DNA from 3 places in the Ligilactobacillus sp. LYQ60 genome. Region 2 is predicted to be linked to each of the others. Evidence: riboswitches for the same ligand, from Rfam matches in the RefSeq annotation. Region 2 holds a riboswitch; each other region holds the start of a gene.
What was found. Region 2 has a riboswitch for lysine ahead of lysA (diaminopimelate decarboxylase). Riboswitches for the same ligand answer to the same signal wherever they lie in the genome.

Region 1 (3,148 bases), on a different contig from region 2:
AATAGTAATGAGGGTGTGACATTCATCACACCCTCATTTTTTATTATGGTAACTAATCGTTGCTGTTTAGCTCTTCTGCAACGGGGATTCCCGTTGCAGTTCGGTGGCGCTGCCGGTAACCAGCTAGGGAGTAGAAGCTCCAGCCAACGATGCCGAAGAAGACTGGGCCAAAGACCGTCCAGAAGGCGGTATAAAGGTCGTGTTGAAGGAGTGGTTGGATAACCGTAAAGACGATCCCCATGAAAACGGTAGTCCAGCTAATAAACGAAACTGTTGTGGTCAATGCCCGGTTGGTGTAGATCTCAAATGGCCGTTCTAAGTCATGCCGTTTCTTAAAGAACGGGAAGGCCGCAATCAAGAAGAGATACGGCACGGAGGTTGTGACGTTGTTCATATCCTGCAGAACAGTGTAGAATGCCTGCGCGGATTTACCCCCAAAGGAAACCCCGAGGATAATCAGCACAACCATAATGGTTTGGAGCCACATGGCAGTTGCTGGCATTCCGTGTTCATTGAGCTTGGTGAGTTTAGTTGGCCATAACCGTTGCGGGGTTCCAATAATCATTGTCTTTAACGGGGAGTAGATGAGGATGAAGATGGCCCCAAAAATTGAAAAGATTTCTTCAATCCCGATAATCCGGTCGGCCCATAATCCCCATATTTTTGCGGTGGCAACGGATGTGTGGAGAAGAGTGTGCGCAATTGAATATCCAAGGTTACTCATTAATACCAGGGTAATGTTCCCTAGGTCAACGTTGCTGCCACTTAAAACCCGGTGCCAGTTAGCGGTAACCCCCCAAGCAAGGACACCGATGCAGTAGATTACAATCATGCCGATAGCGGCAATGATAATCCCCCGTGGGAAATTTTTGTCTGGGTCCTTTACCTTATCGATGGTGCTGCCCATCGTTTCCATTCCGCCATACGCAAAGACCGCGTAAACAAAGAACGACATTAGTGCGATGGGTGAGCCGAATGCGGGATTCGGGGATCTTACCATACTCTGGGTGGTTAATGGTTGAGCGAGGTGACCATGAACGACTACCAGGTAGATAGCACTGACAATAAGAAAGAAGATGGCTACTCCAATAATAAACGTTCCACAGAAACTGGCGATTTTTTCAATCTTATCAAACCCGCGGGTTGATACGAACGTCGCGAAGACGAGGAGGGTAATTCCGATTAACCCAAGTGTTTGGTTGGACGTTAATCCGAAGAGGTGCCATGACTGGGTAGTATCCCTTCCAAAAATAGCCCCCGAGATTGAAACTGAAATCGTTGAGAAGTTTGTCACCAGCCAGATAACCCATGCTGCGTACCAGATAAAAGTTCCGATGAACGCGGGCTTTTCGCCGATGCTAGCTTGGAGCCACGAGTAGATTCCTCCTTGGCTGTCTTGGAGGGCGGAACCATATTCCGCGAACATAAGTGAACTAGGGATGAAGAAGAATAGTGCCCCTAAAACGTACCAGAGCATTGCACCGTATCCCATTTGGTAGAAGCCGACGGTCGTATTACCAAGCCCATAAATGGCGGCAAAGATCATTAAGACCAGGCTCCACATTGACATTTTGCGTTGACTGTTTTCCATCAGTAACCGCTCCTTAATTAATTGGATTAAATAATTAATAAAGGTTGGCTAACACTACTGGTGAAGAAAACCCCTCCGGGCACCACATGCACCAGGAGGGGTTTATCCGTTCCGTGTGAATAGCGCTCCGCATTACTGCGACAGTCCGTAGCTTATTCAACTACGTCCCAGCACTCAGCTCATCCCAAGAACTGATGCTTCGGCAACCGCTCCTTTCGCTTTTCATCATCGGCGTGGGCAAGCCTCCGAAAAGGTACTCTTATTGGTCGCGACCTCTATTACCTTATTTACCAACTTTATACTACGTTCATTCGTGATCGTCAAGGAAAGGCGAATATTTTTTCAATTATTCTATTAAATGTTGGAATTATGATTTGAAGCTAAAATTGCGTCTCTTCAGGACATGGAGTAAGATTAAGATTAGTTAGTTAATAAAGGATTTGAGGAATTATGACAGAGAAATATGCAGTGATTTTAGCAGCAGGTCAGGGAACCCGAATGAAGTCGAAGTTATATAAGGTCCTCCACCCCGTTTGTGGGAGGGCAATGGTTGATCACGTATTAACTCAACTGGAGCAGGTTGGAATTGACCAGATTGTGACTATTGTTGGTCACGGTGCGGATCAGGTTAAGCGCCTTCTTGGTGAGCGAACCACCTATGCTTTGCAGGCGGAACAGCTTGGAACGGGGCACGCCGTGATGCAAGCGGAGGATGTTTTGGGTCCCAAGGATGGCGTTACCCTCGTAACGTGTGGTGATACCCCATTATTTACCGCGACGACGTTTAAACAGTTGTTTGCTTACCACGAGCAACAAGGAGCGGCAGCCACGGTTTTAACGGCGCATACGGAACAACCGTTTGGCTATGGACGGATTATCCGGAATGCGGATGAAACGGTTGCCAAGATTGTTGAACAGAAGGACGCAACTTCAGAAGAAGCAGCTGTTCAGGAAATTAACACGGGTGTGTATTGTTTTGATAATAAGGAATTATTTGCCGCACTTCACCAGTTATCCAACGATAACGCGCAGGGTGAGTACTACCTCACGGATGTCATTGGTATCTTAAAACAGGCTGGTAAACAGGTCGACGCCTTCCAAATGGACGACTTCACGGAATCAATGGGCGTTAATGATCGGGTGGCGCTGGCAAACGCAACGCGGGTGATGCAGCAGCGAATTAACACCCACCACATGCAAAACGGGGTTACCATGATCGACCCAGCGACCACGTACATTGATGCGGATGTCCAGATTGGGAACGATACTGTAATTGAACCTGGGGTGGTGCTTAAAGGGAAGACAATCATTGGGAGTGATTGTGTGGTTGGTGCGCACTCCGAGATTCGGGATAGTGTCATTGAGAATGGCGTAACGGTAACGGCATCATTCCTTGAAAATGCGGTAATGCATAAGGATAGTAATATTGGACCGTACAGTCACCTCCGGCCAAAGGCAGAGATTGGTGAAGGGGTTCATATCGGAAACTTCTGCGAAGTTAAGAACGCGCAGATTGGTCAAAACACCAAGGTGGGGCACCTTACCTATGTTGGGGAT
Region 2 (3,148 bases):
TTGCTGGAATAAGGGCTTCATCGTGAAACACGGAAAAACCGGCGTATGCCAGTTCGCGCATTTCCCGATACGTCATTTCTTTGATGGGACGCGGATTGGAAATAATTGCTGGATTGGCCGCATAAATCGCATCTACGTCCGTAAAGTTTTCGTAGCATTCAGCTGCCACTCCCCGCGCAATAATAGCGCCAGTAATGTCTGATCCCCCGCGAGAAAACGTGGCAATTTCTCCGGCAGAAGTATAGCCGTAAAATCCCGGAACCACCAAAACTTCCTGGAAAGCTTGGAGCCGCACCAGGTGATCATAGGTTTCAGGGAGAACCGTTGCATTATTGGGGCCATGTTGATCACTTACAACAATTCCCGCTTCTTTGGGATCAATGAAACGAGCAGGAATCTTCTGATAGTTGAGGAGGGCAGCGATCAGAAAGGCTGTTAGCCGTTCCCCAGTAGCCTTAAACGCGGCCATTAAATAGTCTGCGTTCGGGAAGGAAGTCTCCGCTAAGGAAATAATCGTTTGTGGAATAAACTGTAAGTCACTTTGCGGTAAATTAAAGTACGCAGCAATTTCGAAGTACCGGTGAATAATTTCTTCCCGAATTGCAGCGTAATCATCACGGTGAAGAACGGCGGTTGCGTATGCAATTAATAAATCCGTCACCTTAACATCATCGGCTGAACGTTTCCCGGGAGCAGATACCACCATTATTCGGCGTTTCGGGTCTTCCCTAATAATTGCGATTGCCTGCTCAACGTGTGGCCCATCTGCGAGCGAACTTCCCCCAAACTTAACGACTTTCATGTAATTTCCCCTCCAAATAAGAATTCTGTGAAAGATTACGTATTATTTTAATAACGCATTTGGTGCTGTCAACACCTAAAGTAAAATAAAAATAACAAATAGTGGTGCCATCTAAGGAAGAAAAAAATAATGAAAATTAAATTTCAATTAGCGATTGACATTTAGTAAATAGCAGTGTAGATTAAAAGCAAGTCGAAGAGGCGCGGCCAATATCAGTATCTTGGGTTAGTTTATTCCCGAACGATGATCCCAAGTGAAAGGAGCGGTCGCCGAAGCGCTGGAAAGGGAATTTTATTTCTGGTTTGCTGGGTTGAAGTTTAAGAGACTTCAGACTGTCGCAAGAAAATAAAGGCTTGCGGGGCGCTATCGACATCGGATTTCTACACTAATTTTAATTAACGATTACGTAGATTCCCCTGTGTGACGCGCACACGGGGGATTTTTTTAGCGCCCTGTACTCAAAACGTATGGGGGAATTAAAATGTCATTTTCACACCAATTCGCAACAACGCCAACTGGTCACTTAATGCTCGGGGGATGTGATGCCCTGACACTTGCCCGTAAATACGGAACGCCACTAATCGTATACGACGTTGACCAGCTTAAGGCGGCTGTTTCTCAATTCACACAAACACTTGCCGCTTCGGAGCTCACATCTGCCGTTTGTTACGCAAGTAAGGCATTCTCGTGTATCGCAATCTACCAGTTAATGGCCCGTTTAGGGTGTCATGTTGATGTGGTATCAGGGGGAGAACTCTATACTGCGCTTCAAGCTCACTTCCCACCGGAGCGAATTTGTTTTCACGGAAATAATAAAACAAAAGCAGAGCTAGAATTTGCAATTACCAAGCATGTCGGAACAATTGTTATTGATAATTTCCACGAAATTAACTTACTAAAGCAGGTTTTGACTAACCAGAACGCTACGGTCAACGTGATGCTTCGGGTGACGCCTGGGGTACAGGCACACACTCATCGATACATTACGACTGGCCAAATTGACAGTAAGTTTGGGTTCGATCTCGCTTCAGGGCAGGCAACTACCGCGTTGCAGTGGATTTTAGCCTGTCCCCGCATGAACTTCATTGGGGTTCATGCTCACATCGGTTCACAAATCTTTGTACCGGATGGCTTCGTTACGGAAATTAACCGATTATGCACCCTTATTGCACAATGGGCCCGTAACTTTGCGGTAATCCCCGCCGTACTTGATATTGGCGGGGGATTTGGCATTCAGTATACAAATGATGAGCACCCGGTTCCCGTGAAGACGATTCTTCAAACAATTACCACCACTGTCAAACAATCTTTTAAGCAAGCCCATTTGCCACTGCCAGCCTTGTGGGTCGAACCCGGGCGGGCCATCGTTGGTCCCGCCGGAACTACGCTATATACCGTGGGGAGTGAAAAACACCTCCCCGGGAGATTACCGTACGTCGCCGTCGACGGGGGGATGGGCGATAACATTCGACCAGCCCTATACGATGCCCACTACACTGCATTAAATGCTGCATGTCCAACCGCCCCCGCAATTAACCGGATTCGGTTAGTTGGAAAGTACTGCGAATCGGGAGATGTTTTAGTGGATGATTTACGAATTGCACCGTTATCCGCAGGAGACATTGTGGCGATACCAGTAACCGGCGCATATGGTTATTCAATGGCATCTAATTACAACCGAAATTGCCGACCGGCAGTCGTTTTTGCACAGCGCGGACATTCGCAACTCGTAATTCGACGTGAAAGCTATTCACAACTAGTAATTAATGATTTGCCGTATGAAGGGAGTAATTAAAAATGAAGCAAATGAATACCCAAGAAATAATTAACTACATTGGAAACGCCCCTAAAACAACGCCCGTTCGGGTTTATCTTCAAGGAAAATTTACGACTGTTACGTTCCCAGCAGAAATCACCAGTTTTCATACACCAACCATGGCAATTTTGATTGGTGATTGGGGAAAGATTAAGCCCTTTATTACGGCGCATGCCACAGTAATTGAAACAACCCACGTCGAAGTACTTGCTCGAAATAGCGCCGTTCCGCTGCTAGACTACATTGACACGGATGCTCGAATTGAACCCGGAGCGATTATCCGGGACCAGGTTAAAATTGGAAACCGGGCAGTCATTATGATGGGGGCTATCATTAACATCGGCGCTGTAATCGGGGAAGAATCGATGATCGATATGGGCGTAGTCCTAGGGGGCCGAGCGCAAGTCGGCCGGCATTGTCATATTGGCGCGGGGAGCGTTTTAGCCGGAGTAATTGAACCGGCAAGCGCGCAACCAGTTGTTATTGAGGACAACGTTATGGTTGGCGCCAATGCAGTTGTACTAGAAGGC
Region 3 (3,148 bases), on a different contig from region 2:
CGGACTCCGTTTCGCGGTACCACCCAAGTTCGCATTCCTTGCGCACTCAACTAAGGTAACGGTCTCCCGTGCGGCATTACCCGCCCATACTTAACTCGCTGGAGTTTCGGTTCGGAGCTCTCACCATTCCCCGTCTCTGAAAACCTACTTATGGCGAATTATGATGTTTAACACTTTAGCTTTGGTTTCAGTATAATCCGCTCCGCCTACTTGTCAACCTGTTTCTTCTCCGTTACCCGGGTCGTCGTCAGGTCAACTTCCTTGAGCGGAATTAACTTCGTATGATGCTTAAATTTGTAGTAGAAAAACAGTCCGAAGAACAACGGAACCGACATGTACGTAATCAAAATTTGATACCAGTCAAGGTGGGTAAACGCCTTAGTATTTTGCCCCACAATCACTAAAATACACATTACAAACGCCAAAATCGGCCCAAACGGGAACCATTTTGCCTTGTACTTCAGAGCGTTTAAGTCCTTCCCCTGAGCAACGTATGCCCGCCGGAACCGGTAATGTGAAATTGCAATTCCAACCCACGCAATAAACCCGGTTAACCCGCTCGCAGCCACTAAGAAAATATAAACCTTTTGCCCAAAAATACTCGTCAAGAACGTGGCCAACCCAACCAATGTTGTTACCAGTAACGCTGGGAGCGGAATTCCCCGTTGGTTCACTTTGCCAAAAATCCGCGGAGCATCACCGGTTTGCCCCAGCGACATTAACATCCGGGTTGATGCGTACATCCCCGAATTAGCCGATGACAGAACCGCCGTAAGAATGACCGCATTCATCACGGAGGCCGCCGAGGCTAACCCGACCCGTTTAAAGACCAGCGTGAACGGGCTAATGGCAATATCCTTAGCCGAAGAACCTAGTAAATCCGGACTGGTATACGGAATAATGCAAGCAATTACAAAGATTGACAGGATGTAAAATAACAGAATCCGCCAGAAAACCTGCTTGATTGCTGTCGGCACACTTTTTTCAGGTGTGGCTGATTCGCCAGCCGTAACCCCAACAAGTTCCGTCCCCTGGAATGAGAATCCAGCAACAACAAAGACGTTGAGAATTGCCGGCAATCCGCCCACAAACGGGGCCTGCTTGTATGTGAAGTTACGAAGGCCAACCGCATGGCCCCCTCCCATAATGCCTAAGATGGTAAGAAAACCAACCAACAAGAAAACAATAACGGTAACAATCTTTACCAGGGATAACCAGTATTCTGTCTCTCCGTACGACCTAACGGAGAGAAAGTTAATCAAGAAGACTAAGCTTAATGCGCCCAGACTAAAAATCCAATTAGGAACGTGGGGGAACCAGAACTGCAGCACCAATGCCGCCGTTGAGACATCAACCGCAATAGTGATTGCCCAGTTAAACCAGTAATTCCACCCCATCGCAAAGCCTAATGCCGGGTCAACAAACCGCTTTGTGTACGTAGCAAATGATCCCGACACCGGCATGTATGTCGCCATTTCTCCCAGTGACGTCATCAAGAAGTACACCATCACCCCAATTGCGACGTAGGCAATCAACCCGCCTCCAGGGCCGGCCGTAGAGATTGCGGAACCCGAAGCGACAAACAGCCCCGTCCCGATACTTCCTCCGAGGGCAATCATCGAAAGATGCCGGGTCTTTAAGTCCCGTTTTAGTGAATATTCGTGCGAATCCTTTTTCATGGGTTCGTCCTCCTCAGTAATATTATTGAGGCAAACACTAATCAACACCAAAAAGGGCGTAGCCTCGAACTACGCCCCACTCACTTCACAGTTATCTCTGATTCATGGATATCGATAGCGCTCCGCGGTCACCCGCGACAGTCGTCCAGCTCTTAACCAGACGCCCAGCTTCACCCGGGAGGATCCAGGTAAGGCTTCGGCGGTGCACCCTTTCACCTAGCTTCAATGGCAATCCCCTGCCTCAACTAAGTTACTACTGATTACCGCAACCTCTGTTCGATAGTGTTACAATACCAAACTTAGCGCTTAAATACAATCCCTAACTCACTCATCTTGATCGTCATGGTGCTCATCATGCTGTTTCCCCGCATTCCGCACCCGGTTCTCCGCTTCATCTTGTTCCTCTTCTTGTTTGGCTTCTTGCTGGTGCTGCTGGAAGTGCTGTTCAAACGCTATCATCCGTTCCCGGGGAGCCTGAAAAGTATACCGATCATTAGTAATTACCTGTCCCTTTATGCACAATAAAAGCAGCGGAATATCCCCTAACAGGATAATAAAAAGAAAGAAAAACGCGGGTAATTCAGCGTCATGAAACCGCCGAACCTGAGCCGTTAAGTTACAAATCACAGCTGCCGTTGTTCCAGCCATTCCAAGGGTAAAGCCAACCCGAAGAGCAAGTGTTTTACTAATTCCGAGTTCAACTAACAGCTGAACCCCTAGCCCAACAACCACCGTATAACAGGCCAGCAATAAAACCAATCCAAGCGTTCCCCACCAAAAATCTGCCCGGCCCATCCGTTTTCCTAAAACAAACGTATCCCGCATCATTAACTTCGTTGAAGGAATAATCCCCGGTTCAGCTGACTCATTTCGGGGAAGGTGTGGCACCCGCTGCTGTTCTCGTTGCATTTGCTGCTGCATTTCCATCAAGAACCGCTGAAGGTCCTCCTCACTATTGATTGTTGTCACCCGAATTGGCCTGTCACCCTGCACGGTCTTTCCCTGGAGATCCTCCTCTTCTTCCTGGTGGAGTTCATTCGGATCGAGGTATGCTTGATCCGCCCCACAGTACGGACAAAAATTAGCGTTTACCGGAATATCACGGTGACACTTCTTACATTTTTTCTTTTCACCCGTAGCATTATCCCGTTGTTGCCGGGCACCGCAAAAGGCACACTTGTCTTGGTTTCCTTCTAACTGGTGGCCACAGCGTTCACACGTATACATTAACTCCTCACCCGTTCTTAGTCATATTTCAGTTTGCCTTCAATATACCATACTTTATGCACTAACCCGCAGCAGAACCAAAACTTAATCAGCCGGTCTTTTTGAAAAGAGTATAATGAAGGTGATTTTATAAAAAGGAGCGTTACGTATGATTACAACAGCAGCGATCATGCTTTTTGTGGGGTTCCTTGCCGGAACGCTCGGCGCAATTCTTGGAATTGGGGGCGGAATGATTGTCACTC

Region 1: linked by a shared signal. The riboswitch ahead of yjeM (glutamate/gamma-aminobutyrate family transporter YjeM) and the one ahead of lysA (diaminopimelate decarboxylase) in region 2 are both predicted to bind lysine.
Region 3: linked by a shared signal. The riboswitch ahead of ACI3EZ_RS02895 (amino acid permease) and the one ahead of lysA (diaminopimelate decarboxylase) in region 2 are both predicted to bind lysine.

The regions. Positions count from the first base shown of each region.
Region 1 is NZ_JBJFZV010000005.1:79,000-82,147, forward strand. Features, by position in the region: gene yjeM (glutamate/gamma-aminobutyrate family transporter YjeM) at 53-1,591, opposite strand; lysine riboswitch at 1,704-1,877, opposite strand; gene glmU (bifunctional UDP-N-acetylglucosamine diphosphorylase/glucosamine-1-phosphate N-acetyltransferase GlmU) at 2,042-3,148, shown strand, end outside.
Region 2 is NZ_JBJFZV010000001.1:146,357-149,504, forward strand. Features, by position in the region: gene ACI3EZ_RS00660 (aspartate kinase) at 1-802, opposite strand, end outside; lysine riboswitch at 990-1,177, shown strand; gene lysA (diaminopimelate decarboxylase) at 1,284-2,597, shown strand; gene dapD (2,3,4,5-tetrahydropyridine-2,6-dicarboxylate N-acetyltransferase) at 2,600-3,148, shown strand, end outside.
Region 3 is NZ_JBJFZV010000002.1:2,398-5,545, forward strand. Features, by position in the region: gene ACI3EZ_RS02895 (amino acid permease) at 207-1,679, opposite strand; lysine riboswitch at 1,787-1,962, opposite strand; gene ACI3EZ_RS02900 (zinc-ribbon domain-containing protein) at 2,004-2,906, opposite strand; gene ACI3EZ_RS02905 (sulfite exporter TauE/SafE family protein) at 3,055-3,148, shown strand, end outside.